Regions from separate parts of the Rhizobium sp. 05N49 genome, predicted to be linked through region 2. Evidence: predicted binding sites of a transcription regulator. Region 2 holds the regulator's gene; the other holds the start of a gene.
The links. The regulator LexA, encoded in region 2, represses DNA repair genes until DNA is damaged. The targets are predictions, from matches to a motif close to TGTTCNNNNTGTGTTCNG.

Region 1 (7,367 bases), on a different contig from region 2:
CCGACGAGCAGATCGTCTATTACGACCCCGGGGTCGGCACGCTTGGCGCGGCAGATGCCTGGTTGCCCCTCTACCGCAAGTCCATTGAGGTCTGGGGCCTTGCCACCGGATGGGGTCTCGATGAGAACGTCAAAGGTGCCTACCGTTTCCTCGTCGAAAATTATGATGCCGGCATGCCCGATGATCACGGCGGCCATCCCGACAGGGACCGCATCTATATTTTCGGTTTCAGCCGCGGCGCCTATACGGCCCGGGTTCTCGCAGGTTTCATCCATGCCTTCGGGCTCTGCAGCAGATATCACCTGAACCTGCTCGACTACGCTTACAGAACCTATAAGGGCATTCCCGAACAGGAACAGCACGCAGATGGCGGAGATCCTTCATCTGCCTTCAAGAGCATGCGGCTCTATGAGCGCATGCTGCGCAACGATCGTCCGCCGATCAAGCTGCTCGGGCTGTTCGATACCGTTGCCTCGGTCATCGAAAAGGGCAAAGGGCGAATCCAGTTCAAGACGCACCCCTTCACCAGAAAGAACCCCAGTGTCGAATATGTGCGTCACGCCATGGCAATCGACGAACGACGAACGATGTTCCAGCCGGAATTGTGGACGCCGGATCAGGATTATCGCGGCAATCCTTTCAAGTCCGCAACCGCAAAGCAGGACTTCAAGGAAGTCTGGTTTGCCGGTGTCCATGGCGATATCGGCGGCGGCTATCCGGAGGCTGAAAGCGCTCAGATCAAGATACCGCTCGAGTGGATGATCCGGGAAACCGGGCCTGCGGGCCTGCTTTACGTTTCGCGCACGGTCAACAATATCGTCCTTGGCAGGAGCGACAACAGCTATGTCGAACTCAACGCCGCCGCACCGCTGCACGACTCGATGAGTGCGGGCTGGAAACTGCTCGAATATATTCCTCGGCGAGTCCCTGAAAACTCCTGGCGCAAACATGGCAACAGAGGAGGCATTTATCTGCCCCTCGAGGACCGGCGATTCATCCCCGATCGCGCAAACCTGCATGAATCCGTGAGAGTGCGCATGGTGACCGGATACAATCCGCTCAACCTGCCGAAGGATCCGGTCTTCGTTCCCTGAATCGAATTCTACGCTCAGTGAGCCAGAGCCTTGATCTGATTCATGTCTTGCCGGAAACGGGCAAGCTCGTGCGCCTTCCTGTCCTCGTCCGGAAGCCGCAACAAGTAGGAAGGATGCACCGTCACGAAAAGCAGCCGTCCTTCCTCCATCGCAATCGACCGACCGCGCACGTCTTCCAGTTTCTGCTTGTCGCCGGTCAGCGAGTAAAAGGCGGTTGCGCCCATCGCCACGATCAGCTTCGGCTTGACGAGATCGAGTTCCAGCTTCAGCCACCAGCGGCAATGCTGCACCTCGCCAAGATTGGGCTTCTGATGGATCCGCCGCTTGCCACGCGGCTCATATTTGAAATGCTTGACGGCATTGGTGACGTAAAGCCGTGACCGATCGATACCGGCCTGCGCAATGGCCTCGTCGAAGACCTTGCCGGCCGGTCCGACGAAGGGTCGGCCGGCAAGATCCTCCTGATCGCCCGGCTGCTCGCCGACGAACATGATGTCTGCATCGGCAGGTCCTTCGCCGAAGACGGTCTGCGTCGCCCTGGCATGCAGCGCGCAGCGATTGCAGACCGCAGCTTCCTCGCGCAACGCCTCCAGCGTCCCCGCCGGCGCCGTCTCCGGCATCGGCAGACGAGCCGCCGCTTCCTGAATTCGGTTGTGATAGGGGAGCGGCATCGTCGCCTCGCGCTCGGCCATGGCGAGTACCTTTGCTTCCGCATCGGCAATCAGGCCGGGAATGAGATCGGCCTCCGGCAGGTTCTTCCAGTATTTTTTCGGCATCTCCGCCTGCATGGCCTTCACCTTCAGCCGCGCCGGATTGAAGATGCTGGCATAGTAGGTGCGCCACAGATCGTCGGTCGCGTCAGTGATATCAGGCTTTTCGCAAGGCGCATCGCTCGTCGTCAGCCGCTCGCCATCCCAGGCGGCCGATCCCTTTGGCGTCGCGATCAGCCAGTCCATGTCGGTGAAGCGGCGCTGGAAGAACGGAGCCTTGCGCGCGACGATGTAGTGATCGGGCTCGAACCAGGCGATGAATTTACGCCGCCCGCCGGCAGGGGCCGCCACCTCCTTGAAGCGGACGAAGGCCGTCATCTTGTGAGCGTCGCGATGCACGCTCTTCTGCATCAGCCGGGCGCGCGACACCTCTTCATCGGATGCCAGCTCCAGCAGGTTCCGGTTTTCCTGCGTTCGCCAGAGCAGGCTGTAAAGCAGTGAGAAGCGCCTGGCATCGCTGTGGCAGATCACTGCCTCGGCCAAAGCCATGAAGGCCGGCGGTACGCTCATCGTCCTGGCATCGACGGGAGGATCTGGCGGCAAGGCATCACGCTGGAAAGCAAAACCCGGTTCGCTGCTTCTTTCATGCCAGTCGATTTCATCAGGCAGAATTCCGGCTGCGGCAAAGGCGCGAGCCGCCTTGCGCCACTCCTCGAAATTCCCCCTGCCCTCCAGAACGACACGGCGCATCATAGCAGCGACAATTGTTCGGGTTGCGGTTCGAACATGGCGCGCAGGTCCGGTCGATCGGCCAGGCGACGCGGCGTCCAGCCCTCGGCAGTGATGAAGGCCTGCACCTTGCGAAGGGAGACACCAAGCCGGGGCAGATCCTCGAGCCGCAACCGGCGCTGCCGCCTCTCCGTCAGGATCGCCTTCACCGTTTTGGTACCGAGCCCCGGAACGCGCAGGAGCTTCTCGCGATCGGCGCGATTGATATCGACAGGGAAGTCCTCGCGATGGCCGAGCGCCCAGGCAAGTTTGGGATCGAGATTGAGATCAAGCATGCCGCCCTGCTGTGACGAGGTGATCTCGTCGATGCCGAAACCATAGAAGCGATAGAGCCAATCCGCCTGATAGAGCCGGTGCTCTCGCATCAGCGGCGGCTTGATGAGCGGCAGGTTCTTCGAACTGTCGGGGATCGGGCTGAAGGCGGAATAATAGACACGTTTGAGACCATAGCTGCTGTAAAGCTGACCGCTGGTCGACAGGATCGTCGCATCATTGGCGCCGTCAGCGCCGACGATCATCTGGGTACTCTGCCCGGCCGGCACGAAGCGCTTGCGCCGCTTGGTCTGCAGCGTCGGCTCTTCCGCCGCCTCGATCTTCAGCCTGAGATCGCCCATCGAGCGGCGGATGCTGGCGGGCTTCTTCTCCGGCGCAAAACGGCTGATGCCGCTATCGGTCGGCAGCTCGATATTGAGCGACAGACGATCGGCATAGAGCCCCGCCTCCTCGATCAGATGTGGAGATGCCTCCGGAATGGATTTCAGGTGGATGTAGCCGCGAAAATGATGCGTGACGCGCAGTTCGCGCACGATGCGTACCATCTCCTCCATCGTATGGTCGGAAGAGCGGATGATGCCCGAGGAGAGGAACAGGCCTTCGATATAGTTGCGCCGATAGAATTCCAGCGTCAGCCAGACGACCTCTTCCGGCGTGAAACGGGCGCGCTCGACATTGCTGGACGAGCGGTTGATGCAATAGGCGCAATCGTAGATGCAGAAATTGGTGAGCAGGATTTTGAGCAACGAAATGCAGCGCCCATCCGGCGCATAGGCATGGCAGATGCCGGCGCCTTCGGTTGAGCCGAGCCCGCCGGAGGCAGTCGAATCCCGTTTGACCGTGCCGCTGGAGGCGCAGGATGCATCATATTTGGCGGCGTCGGAGAGGATCGCCAATCGTTCTCTAAGCGATTTCTTCATCATCTTGTTCACTAAATGTTCACGACGGCAAAATCAAGACGAAGAAATGAGCCTCCCTGCAAGTTCCCTTCAAAAGCAGGCACTTCTGCTGATGATAAAAAGCGGCGATACGAATTTTATGGAAATTGCGCGTGCCGATCTGCTATAAGCAATGAACTAGGTTTGTAACACGGTTCCGAAGTCCCCTTCGGGACCTGTTTTCTTTTGTGTCTGCGCGAACTGCGGATGCGGGGAGAGAAGGACGAAAAAATGGTTGATAAGGTACCGATGACACAGGGTGGTTTCGTCAAGCTGCAGGAAGAACTGCGCTGGCGTCAGCAGGAGGAGCGCCCGCGAATCATCGAGGCAATTGCGGAAGCGCGCGCCCATGGCGACCTTTCGGAAAATGCCGAGTACCATGCGGCCAAGGAAGCACAGAGCCATAATGAAGGCCGCATCACCGAGCTCGAAGACCTGACGGCGCGCGCCGAAGTCATCGACCTCTCCAAGATGTCGGGCGACAAGATCAAGTTCGGCGCCAGGGTGAAGCTCGTCGACGAGGATACCGAGGAAGAAAAGACCTACCAGATCGTCGGCGATCAGGAAGCCGATGTGAAGCAGGGTCGCATCTCCATCTCCTCCCCGATCGCCCGCGCGCTGATCGGCAAGGAAGTCGGCGACTCCATTGAAGTCAATGCGCCGGGCGGCTCGAAGGCCTACGAAATCCTTTCCGTTTCCTGGGGCTGATCGCCCTCGCCTTTCGCACGAGCAGCCAGTGCCGGACATCAGTGACGTCGAGATCATCGCGCCCAACCTGAAACGCCGGCTCTCCGGCGTCACGTCCACGATCGTTCAGCTCATCCCCTGCCAGATCCGGTTGGGGATCAAGATCGCCGCTCTCGGCCCTGGTCTTCCGCCGGAACTTCCGCGGTTGAAATGGCCGCAACTTGCCGGCCTCTGGCGCCCGCCTGCCGGGCACCGGCAGCGCGTCTGGCATGCGCGCCGCAACAACGAAATGGCCGTCGGCATCCTCATGCGCCACGTCCTGCGCATGCCGATGAAGCTCGTCTTCACCTCCGCCGCCCAGCGCCGCCACACCTCCTATACCCGCTGGCTGATCCGCCGGATGGATGCCGTCATCGCCACCAGCAGCCGCTCCGGCTCCTTCCTCAAGGTGCCGCATGTGATCATCCAGCATGGCGTCGATCTGACGCTTTTCCATCCACCCGAGGGGGCTGACGATACGATCGCCGCCGCCGGCCTGCCGGGTCGCTATCTCGTCGGCTGTTTCGGCCGCGTGCGCCATCAGAAGGGCACCGATCTTTTCGTCCAGGCGATGATTGCGCTGCTGCCGCAGCATCCGGACTGGACGGCCGTCATTTCTGGCCGCGTAACGCCGGAGCACACGGCGTTTGCCGACAAGCTGAAGGCCGATATCGCCGCAGCCGGTCTGACCGACCGCATCGTCTTCATCGGCGAAGTGCCTGATATCAAGGTCTGGTATCGCCGCCTGAGCCTCTATGTCGCCCCATCCCGCAACGAAGGTTTCGGGCTGACGCCACTGGAGGCCATGGCTTCGAAGACGCCGGTCGTGGCATCCGACGCCGGCGCTTACGCCGAAATGGTCGTACCGGGCGAAAACGGCGTCATCGTACCGCCCGGCGACGGCGACGCACTGTCGGCGGCCATCGCCACCTATCTTGCCGATCCTGCGCTGACTTCAGCTCAAGGCGAAACAGCACTCCGGCATGTGCGTGAAAACTTCGCGCTGGAAAAGGAAGCAACGGCCATCAACCGGATTTACCGGCAGCTTCTCGGCGCTTAGGCCGAGCCAGGTGACGGACATATCAGGAAGGCGGCGAGACGGAGATGTCGACCGCAAATAGAAACGACACGTGAAAACAAGAGCCTGAAGCGTGGCAAGCGAAACTGAAAGATCGCGACGCGCTTTGGACTACAGCTCGACGAGCCCGAGCTTCTTCACCTGTCGGATCGTCAGCATGGTGCGAACAGTATCGACATGCTCGTTCGCCGTCAGCACTTCGATGACGAAATCCTGGAAACGGGTGAGGTTTTGAGCCACGCAATGCAGCAGGAAATCGCTGTCACCGGAAACCATCCAGGCCTGGCGCACCAGCGGCCATTCGGCGGTGGCTGCAGCAAAGGCCTTCAGATTGGCTTCGGACTGGTGCTTGAGGCCGACCATGCAGAACGCGACGAGATCGAGCCCGAGCCTCGGGCTATTCAACATCGCGTGATAGCCTTCGATGACGCCCGCTTCTTCGAGTTTGCGCACCCGACGCAGGCAGGGCGGCGCTGAAATTCCCACCCTGTCGGCAAGTTCCACATTGGTCATGCGGCCGTCGGCCTGCAGTTCCCGCAATATCTTTATGTCGATAACGTCAAGTTCAGCGCGAACCACGCTCAGGCCTTTCTTTAATTCCCCGTGGGCAGCTTCTATATAAAGCAACGGAATACGCAAGAAAGTTTCAGTCCGATGACGGAATCTTGCACGGCGCCTGCATTTGCCTTGTTGGTAATGCAAGGCTGCCCTTGAATAAAAGCATTGGTCGTTCATAAATGGCGCAGGGATCGCGAAACGGCCTTATTCGCCTCTTAGCCGCCGCATCCTGCTAGCGAAAGGAAATTCCATGTCTGCCCGCCATACCAAGGTGCTCATTATCGGTTCCGGACCTGCCGGTTATACGGCAGCGGTCTATGCCGCGCGCGCCATGCTGAAACCGGTTTTGATCGCCGGTCTGGAACAGGGCGGCCAGCTCATGATCACCACGGATGTCGAGAACTATCCGGGCTTTGCAGATCCCATCCAGGGTCCCTGGCTGATGGACCAGATGCTGCAGCAGGCTCAGCATGTCGGCGCCGAAATCGTCAACGACCTCGTGACCGAAGTCGACCTCAACCAGCGCCCCTTCGTTGCCCGCACCGATAGCGGCCAGGTCTGGACTGCTGACACGCTTGTTATCGCGACCGGCGCCAAGGCCAAGTGGCTCGGCATCGAGAGCGAGCAGCATTTCCAGGGCTTCGGCGTGTCTGCCTGCGCCACCTGCGACGGCTTCTTCTATCGCAATAAGGATGTGATCGTGGTCGGTGGCGGCAACAGCGCCGTCGAAGAGGCACTTTATCTCTCGAACATCGCGAAGTCGGTCACTGTCGTGCACCGCCGCGACAGCTTCCGCGCAGAAAAAATCCTGCAGGAGCGTCTCTTCTCCAAGGAGAACGTCAAGGTTCTCTGGAATACCGAGGTCGCCGAGATCACGGGCACGCCGGCAAAGCCCCCCATGCCGCCGTCCGTTTCCGGTGCTCGCCTGCGCGATACCCGCACCGGCACTATTACCGATGTCGCCGTTGACGGTGTCTTCGTTGCGATCGGCCACGCGCCGGCAACCGAATTGTTCAAGGGCAAGCTGAAGCTCAAGGACAATGGCTACCTCTGGACCGCACCGGATTCGACTGCGACCAGCCTGGAGGGAGTCTATGCCGCAGGCGACGTGACGGACGACACCTTCCGCCAGGCAATCACCGCCGCAGGCTTGGGATGCATGGCCGCCCTCGAGGCAGAACGTTATCTGACGGGCCATATG
Region 2 (7,367 bases):
TTGCCGGCGGAATGCTCTCGGCACAGATCGAAACATGGCGGGCAAGGACGCTGATCCTCGATTCAGCCGTGACGACAACGCTGACTGGCCGGGTCGAACGGCGAGAAGGCGATGGTGAAGGGCGCTGGCGTTATATCCTTGACGTCGCCGGCACTGATGCCCCCGAAATCAAGCGTCCTCCCGAGCGCATCTCTGTGCTCGTACGCGGCGCCGCCCGGCCCTTTGAACTCGGCGATATCATAGAGGGCAGGGCCCGTCTGACGCCTCCGGCAGGACCCGCGCTTCCTCACCTCAACGATTTTGCCTTCAGCGCCTATTTTGACGGCATCGGTGCTAACGGCTTCTTCTATGGAGCACCGAAGAAGGTTACAGAACAGCCGGAACAAGCGAGCTCTGTCGGCGAGGCCGCACTGGAGTGGTTCTACCGCCTGCGAAGCGGCATCGGCGATCGGATCCGCTCCACTCTGCCGGGCGACACCGGGGCCTTTGCCGCTTCACTTGTCACCGATGAGAGACGAGCGATCTCGGATGAAACGACGGAGGCACTGCGGCAGTCCGGCCTTGCCCACATCGTGGCGATCTCCGGCCTCAATATGGCACTCTCCGCCGGTATCTTCTTTGTCGGGCTGCGCGTGATTCTCAGCCTGTTCCCCGGTATTGCGCAGGCGTGGCCGACCAAGAAGATCGCGGCTGCCGGTGCACTCGCTGCGGTGACGGCTTACTATCTGATCTCGGGTTTTGCCGTTTCAGCCGAACGCGCCTTCATCATGATGGCGATCATGCTGGTTGCCGTCTTCTTCGATCGGCCGTCGATCAGCCTCAGAAACGTGGCGCTGTCGGCTCTCGTGATCCTCGCGGTCTCACCATCGGAAGTGCTCGGACCGAGCTTCCAGATGTCTTTCGCCGCAACACTTGCCCTGGTCGCCGGATACGACCTCTGGAAAGGGCGGCCGATGCGGGAAAATGCCTTTGCCAAACTTCCGATCATGAAACCTTTCTTCATGGTCGGCGGCTTCTTCGGCGGCATTTTCCTGACGTCTCTCATCGGTGGGTTCTCGACGGCGCTGTTTTCGATCGAACATTTCCACCGGCTGACTGCTTATGGCCTGCCGGCAAATCTCGCGGCCATGCCGGTTATTTCATTCATCGTCATGCCGGCCGGCATGCTGGCGATGCTGCTGATGCCTTTTGGTCTGGATGGCTGGCTATGGCCGGTGGCAGGGTTCGGGCTCGACCTGGTGATCGCCATTGCAAAGGCGGTGGCGGGGTGGGGCGGCAATATAGATGTTGCCCGCTTACCCGGCTGGTACTTTCCGGCAGCCGTCTTCGGCTTCCTGTTGCTGACCTTGCTCAGAACCCGGTTGCGGCATATCGGAACCGTAATAATCACTGTTTCAACGTTCGCTGTTGTGTTGCTTCCATCAGAAGCGATGCCCGACGTCACCATCTCGGAAGACGGCAGCCTGGTCGCTCTAATCGACGGAGAGGCAATGGCTTCAAACCGTGAAAAGCCGCCAGCCTTCATTTTCGAACAATGGCAGAGGGCACTTGCCATCGAAGAGCATCAGAAGCCGGTTATGCTTCAAGCCACCAACACACCCACCGTGTCCGATGGCAAAAGATTGCAGCTGTCAACCGATCAACAGAATGAAGCCAGAGAGACAATGAGGCAGGCACTCGCCATCAGCCCAACGTCACGATTCTCTTGCCAAAAGCGCGCCTGGTGTACCGCCTTGCTGGGCAATGGAAAGAAACTGACTGTCATCGAAAACGCTGCCTATCTGGGGCCGGCCTGCGATACGGCCGATATTGTCGTAACTCCTGTCCGATTGCGCTTCGACCGTTGCCGTTCCGGCGCGCTGCTCTTTACCGCCGAGACGCTGCGCAAGTCAGGTTCTGTCGAGCTTCGCTTCACAGATAGTGGAATCGATGTCGCAACCGCATTCGGCCCATTGCAACGCCCCTGGATGCGCCACCGCGCCTATGACTGGCGCAGCGATACATTCGCAGACGCAAGCCAGTCACCGGTCAGTGATAGCGGCGAATGAGGCCGACGAGCTTTCCCTGAACCTTCACTCGATCCGGTGGGAAAATTCGGGTCTCATAGGCAGGGTTTGCAGCCTCGAGCGCAATCGATGCACCCTTGCGCCGGAAGCGCTTGAGTGTTGCTTCCTCGTCGTCGACGAGGGCAACGACGATATCACCCGGGTTGGCGGTGCTGCCATTTCGGATGATGACGGTGTCGCCATCGAAGATGCCGGCTTCGATCATCGAGTCGCCGCGAACTTCGAGCGCATAATGTTCGCCGGAGCCGAGCATATCGGCAGGAACGGTGATGTCATGCGTATTGTTCTGGATTGCCGAGATTGGCACACCGGCAGCGATGCGGCCCATGACCGGGACGGAGACCGAGTTGCCGTTATCGGCAGCGGGCGCTGGCTTTGCCGGAGCCGGCGCTGCAACGGGCTGCGGCTTGCCGAGGCTGCCTTCGATGACGCTCGGTGAAAAGCCGCGACGTGGCTGCAGGCTGGGGCTGTAGGCCTCCGGCAGTTTGATGACTTCGAGCGCGCGTGCCCGGTTCGGAAGCCGGCGAATGAAGCCGCGCTCCTCAAGCGCCGTGATCAGCCGGTGAATACCGGATTTCGAGGCCAGATCCAGCGCATCCTTCATCTCGTCGAAAGACGGAGGAACGCCCGACTCCTTCATCCTTTCGTGAATGAAAAGAAGGAGTTCCTGTTGTTTGCGCGTAAGCATGGCGTGCACCCCAGTCTTGAAACAAATCCAGAACGGACACTATATGTTCCATATGTGTTCCGCAAGTAGCTAAATTTTCGTAAAACTTCTGTCCATTCTGGTGAGAATTTTATTTTTCTCGCGCCCGGGCCTTCCCGGCCTTGTCTCGCAACACCTGCTGAAGCACATCTCCTTGTGACTGTTGGAGGGGACCTAATGAGCCAAGATACGCTTGCAATCGATCATCTCGTTTTGCCGGTTACCGATATCGACCTTGCCCGCGAAAGACTGGGCAAGCTTGGTTTCACTGTGGCGCCGGATGCCCGTCATCCTTTTGGGACCGAAAATGCCTGCGTTTTCTTTGCCGACAAATCCTATCTGGAGCCCCTGGGTGTCGCGAGCGTCGAAGAGAGCGAGGAGACAGCACACGATGGCAATGTGTTCACCGCCCGCAATCAGGCTTTTCGCTTCCGCTGCGGCAGCGAAGGACTGTCCGCGATTGCCTTTGCGACGGCAGATGCAAAGCACGAACATGCTCGATTCGTGAAGGACAGTATGAGTGCCGGTTCTGTGCTGCAGTTCGAGCGCCCTGTTAAAATGCCGGATGGCACGGAGAATATTGCCGGCTTCCGGCTCGCCTTCGCTGGCGACCTGCGGGCACCGGATTTCTTTCTCTTCGCAGTCGAACGCGTCAATCCGCTTCCTGCCAACCGGACCGCGCTTGAGACCCATGCCAATGGTGTCACAGGCATTGCCGAGATCGCGCTCGCGGCCCCCGAGCCGACAGCCTTCGGTGAGTTCGTTCGCTCCGTGGCAAAAGGCGCATCTACTGAGCTCACGAGTTTCGGGCTGGACGTGCCCACCGGAAACGCAAAGATCAGCCTGATGACCCCGGAAGGGCTGGAGGCTTATTTCGATCTTGCCACGTCGGATACCGATCGTGGTCTGCGCGGTCGGGCGATCCGCTTTGCTGTCGGCGATCTGGCCGTGACAGAAGCGCATTTGGCTGCTAACGGGGTGACCTATACACGCAAGGGTAACCGTATTCTGGTGAAGCCTGCGCCCGGCCAGGGCGTACTCTTCGCCTTTGAGGAAACATCATGAGCTCTACTACCAACTCCGTGGTGACGGTCGGCGAAGGCGCCGGTAAGGTCACCTTCTCCAATGCTTCACGCCTGTCGCTGATTGCTGGCGCTTGCGAAATGGAAAGCCGCGATCATGCGTTCATGGTTGCCGGCACATTGAAGGAACTCTGCGCCAAGCTTGGCATCGGGCTCGTCTACAAGACCTCCTTCGATAAGGCGAACCGGTCTTCCTTGTCGAGCAAACGCGGTGTCGGCCTTGAAAAGGGGCTGGAAGTTTTCGCCGATCTCAAGAAAGAACTCGGCATTCCGGTTCTGACCGACATCCACAACGAAGAACAATGCGCCGAAGTGGGTAAGGTCGTCGATATCCTGCAGATACCAGCCTTTCTGTCTCGCCAGACGGATCTCCTGGTCGCGGCTGCCAAGACCGGCCGCGTCATCAACGTCAAGAAGGGCCAGTTCCTGGCGCCTTGGGACATGAAGAACGTGCTCGGCAAGCTGAACCAGAGCGGCAATCCGAACATTCTGCTCTGCGAGCGCGGTGCGTCCTTCGGTTACAATACGCTGGTCTCCGACATGCGTTCACTGCCGATCATGGCGGCAACGGGCGCCCCCGTCATTTTCGACGCCACGCATTCAGTCCAGCAGCCTGGCGGGCAGGGGGAAACCTCCGGAGGTGAGCGGCAGTTCGTGGAGACGCTGGCCCGTGCAGCCGTGGCAGTCGGCGTTGCCGGTGTCTTTATCGAGACCCATCAGGATCCTGATAACGCCCCCTGCGACGGGCCGAACATGGTCTACCTCAAGGACATGCCGCGACTTCTCGAGAAGCTTCTCGCCTTCGACGCGATCGCCAAGGCCGCCTGAACAGCGGGCGGCATCAGGCTGCCGCGCGGGACGGGCGCTTTTCCTCCAGTGCGAAGCGGGAGAGCATGCGCCCGAGCTGGGACGCCTCGGTGCCGAGCTCCTGGCATGCGGCGTTCGTTTCCTCGACCATGGATGCATTCTGCTGGGTCACCTGATCCATCCGGTTGACGGCAGCGTTGACCTCGACGAGCGCGACCGACTGTTCCGAAGACGAGCGCACGATCGCTTCGATCAGCGCCGTCACCTGCAGCACCTGGCGGTCGATATCGCCGAGTGCCTCGCCGGTACGGTTGACAAGTGCAACACCCGCGGAAACCTGTCGCGACGACGTCTCGACGAGAAGCTTGATCTCCTTGGCGAGATTGGCGGAGCGTCCGGCGAGCTCGCGGACTTCCTGAGCGACGACGGCAAAGCCTTTCCCCGCGTCTCCGGCGCGTGCTGCCTCGACACCCGCGTTGAGCGCCAGAAGATTGGTCTGAAAGGCGATCTCATCGATGGCGTTGATAATATCGCCGATCCTGACCGCTGAGTCCTCGATCTTCTCCATGGCAGTCACTGCTTCACGAACAATCTCGGCGGAATGCGCCGCGCTCTCCTTCGTGGCTGACATCATCGCATTGGCTTCATGGGCCCGCTCCGAGGAGTTTTTCACCGTGACCGTGATCTGATCCAGTGCCGAAGCCGCCTGTTCGAGGGAAGCTGCCTGGCTCTCGGTGCGCTGTGCCAGATCATTGGTGCTGAGCGCGATTTCGCGCGAACTGTCGCCGACCGTATTCGTGGCGGCATAAATGTCTTTCATGGCATCGGAAAGAATGATGATGCTGGTGTTGAAGGTCTCGCGAAGCTTCTCGTAAGTATTGGCGAACTGCTCGTCGAGACGCACGGTCAGGTCGCCGCGTGAGAGACGTTCCAGGCCTGCGCTCAGGCTTTCGATAACGCGCTGGCGCGTGGCATTCTCCACGCTCTTCGATGCGTCCAGTTCGGCATCGCGGCGCATCTGTACCTGCCGTTCCTCGTCCTGCAGCGCGCGTATAGCGTTGCGTTCTTCTGCCGATTCGCGAAAGACCGTGACCGCGCGCGCCATTTCTCCGATTTCGTCGGATCGTCTGACATAGGGAACTTCGCGGGAATAGTCGCCGCTCGCAAGCACCGCCATATAATCGCGCATCGCCGATAGCGGCACGATTGCGCGCCGGCGGAACATGTAGAGCCCGACGACGATAATCACGAAGGAAAGCGCGGCGGCCGATAGCGTAACGGCGGAGAGCAGTTCCGTTTGATCCGCTGCCTGCTTTTCGGCGTCCATCTGGAAGGCGTTGGCCATCGCCACGAGTTCGTTTACGGCCGTTTCGTGAACATGAAAATTCGTAGCAAGCTTGGGGAGCGCCGATTCGATGGCGGCCTTGTCGCCCTTCAGGATTGCGGGTATCGCCTCCTCGTTCATGACCTGCCAGAACGCGTCACCCTTGACGAGAACGTTGTCGAGAAGCTTGCGCTTGAGATCGGCGCTGAGCGGCGTTTCGGACCAATATTTGCGGCGGTCTTCATAAGCCGACTTCAGAACCGTTTGGATGCGTTCGATATTGGCCTTTGCCGAGGCTGGCTGCTCGACGGCTTCGAGCGCGAGCATGTAGGGTTCGATGACATAGAGCGGCGGCGGGAGAATATCGGCGACAAGATCCTTGCCGTAGATGATCTGCTTATACATCAGCCCGTTCACACGAAGCATGTTGAGTGCGTAGTTCTGCAAGCCGATGGAGGTCACCAGTCCGAGGATGACAACGGCACCGAAAATGGCAAGGCTGCGTGCAATATTGAGTTTCATCTGTGCCCCATGTGAAATGCCGCCAAGAGAGTCGATAAAATCGCGTTCTGGTTGTTTTTGGCGCGAGGCTGCAGCTTTTCATCCCTGCCGTTCCGTATCGCCCCAAGGGCTGAAACGACTGACTTCTGAGGATCTCACACGGGTATTAAAATTAAGCCGGGATGGTTACCGAAGGCTGAAATCAAGGGGCATGTAACCGTCCAAAATTGGGGCTATTCCAGGGATTTTCAGCCGTGGGTTGCTATCGACGGTGGCGGCCTGCCAACATTCTGCCCGGATGGACTGTTTATCATCTTTCGATGGGTGGGATATGCTGACCGACGACTGCCGTTCCCTTCAAAACCCTGACATGAATGTGCTATAGGCCACGTCTGATGCGCTGCTTGAACGTGCAAAATTGCGGCATTGTAATTTGCGCACCTTCGATTAAGACGATTTCAAACGATTTATCCACCCACCGAGCAGGAAGAGACCATGACTGCAATTACCGATATCATCGCCCGCGAGATTCTCGATAGCCGTGGTAACCCCACCGTCGAAGTCGACGTCTATCTCGAAGACGGCAGCATGGGCCGTGCAGCTGTTCCCTCGGGTGCTTCGACCGGCGCGCACGAAGCCGTAGAAGTCCGCGATGGCGGCAAGCGTTATCTCGGCAAGGGTGTTGAAAAGGCTGTCGAAGCTGCCAACACGGAAATCTTCGACGCGATCGGCGGCATCGATGCTGAAAACCAGATCCAGATCGACAAGATCATGATTGAACTCGACGGCACGCCAAACAAGTCGCGCCTCGGCGCCAACGCCATCCTCGGCGTTTCGCTTGCTGTCGCCAAGGCTGCAGCGCAGGCTGCCGGCCTGCCGCT

Region 1: the regulator LexA is predicted to act here: its motif matches at 3,792-3,809, upstream of AC1DF8_RS03235 (putative DNA modification/repair radical SAM protein).

What each region holds. Positions count from the first base shown of each region.
Region 1 covers NZ_JBFTME010000001.1:633,179-640,545, forward strand. The annotation lists gene AC1DF8_RS03225 (T6SS phospholipase effector Tle1-like catalytic domain-containing protein) at 1-1,094, shown strand, start outside; gene AC1DF8_RS03230 (UdgX family uracil-DNA binding protein) at 1,109-2,554, opposite strand; gene AC1DF8_RS03235 (putative DNA modification/repair radical SAM protein) at 2,554-3,786, opposite strand; gene greA (transcription elongation factor GreA) at 4,036-4,512, shown strand; gene AC1DF8_RS03245 (glycosyltransferase family 4 protein) at 4,541-5,590, shown strand; gene AC1DF8_RS03250 (Lrp/AsnC family transcriptional regulator) at 5,720-6,187, opposite strand; gene trxB (thioredoxin-disulfide reductase) at 6,417-7,367, shown strand, end outside.
Region 2 covers NZ_JBFTME010000006.1:363,573-370,939, reverse strand. The annotation lists gene AC1DF8_RS15410 (ComEC/Rec2 family competence protein) at 1-2,048, shown strand, start outside; gene lexA (transcriptional repressor LexA) at 2,029-2,754, opposite strand; gene AC1DF8_RS15400 (VOC family protein) at 2,950-3,837, shown strand; gene kdsA (3-deoxy-8-phosphooctulonate synthase) at 3,834-4,682, shown strand; gene AC1DF8_RS15390 (methyl-accepting chemotaxis protein) at 4,696-6,507, opposite strand; gene eno (phosphopyruvate hydratase) at 6,982-7,367, shown strand, end outside.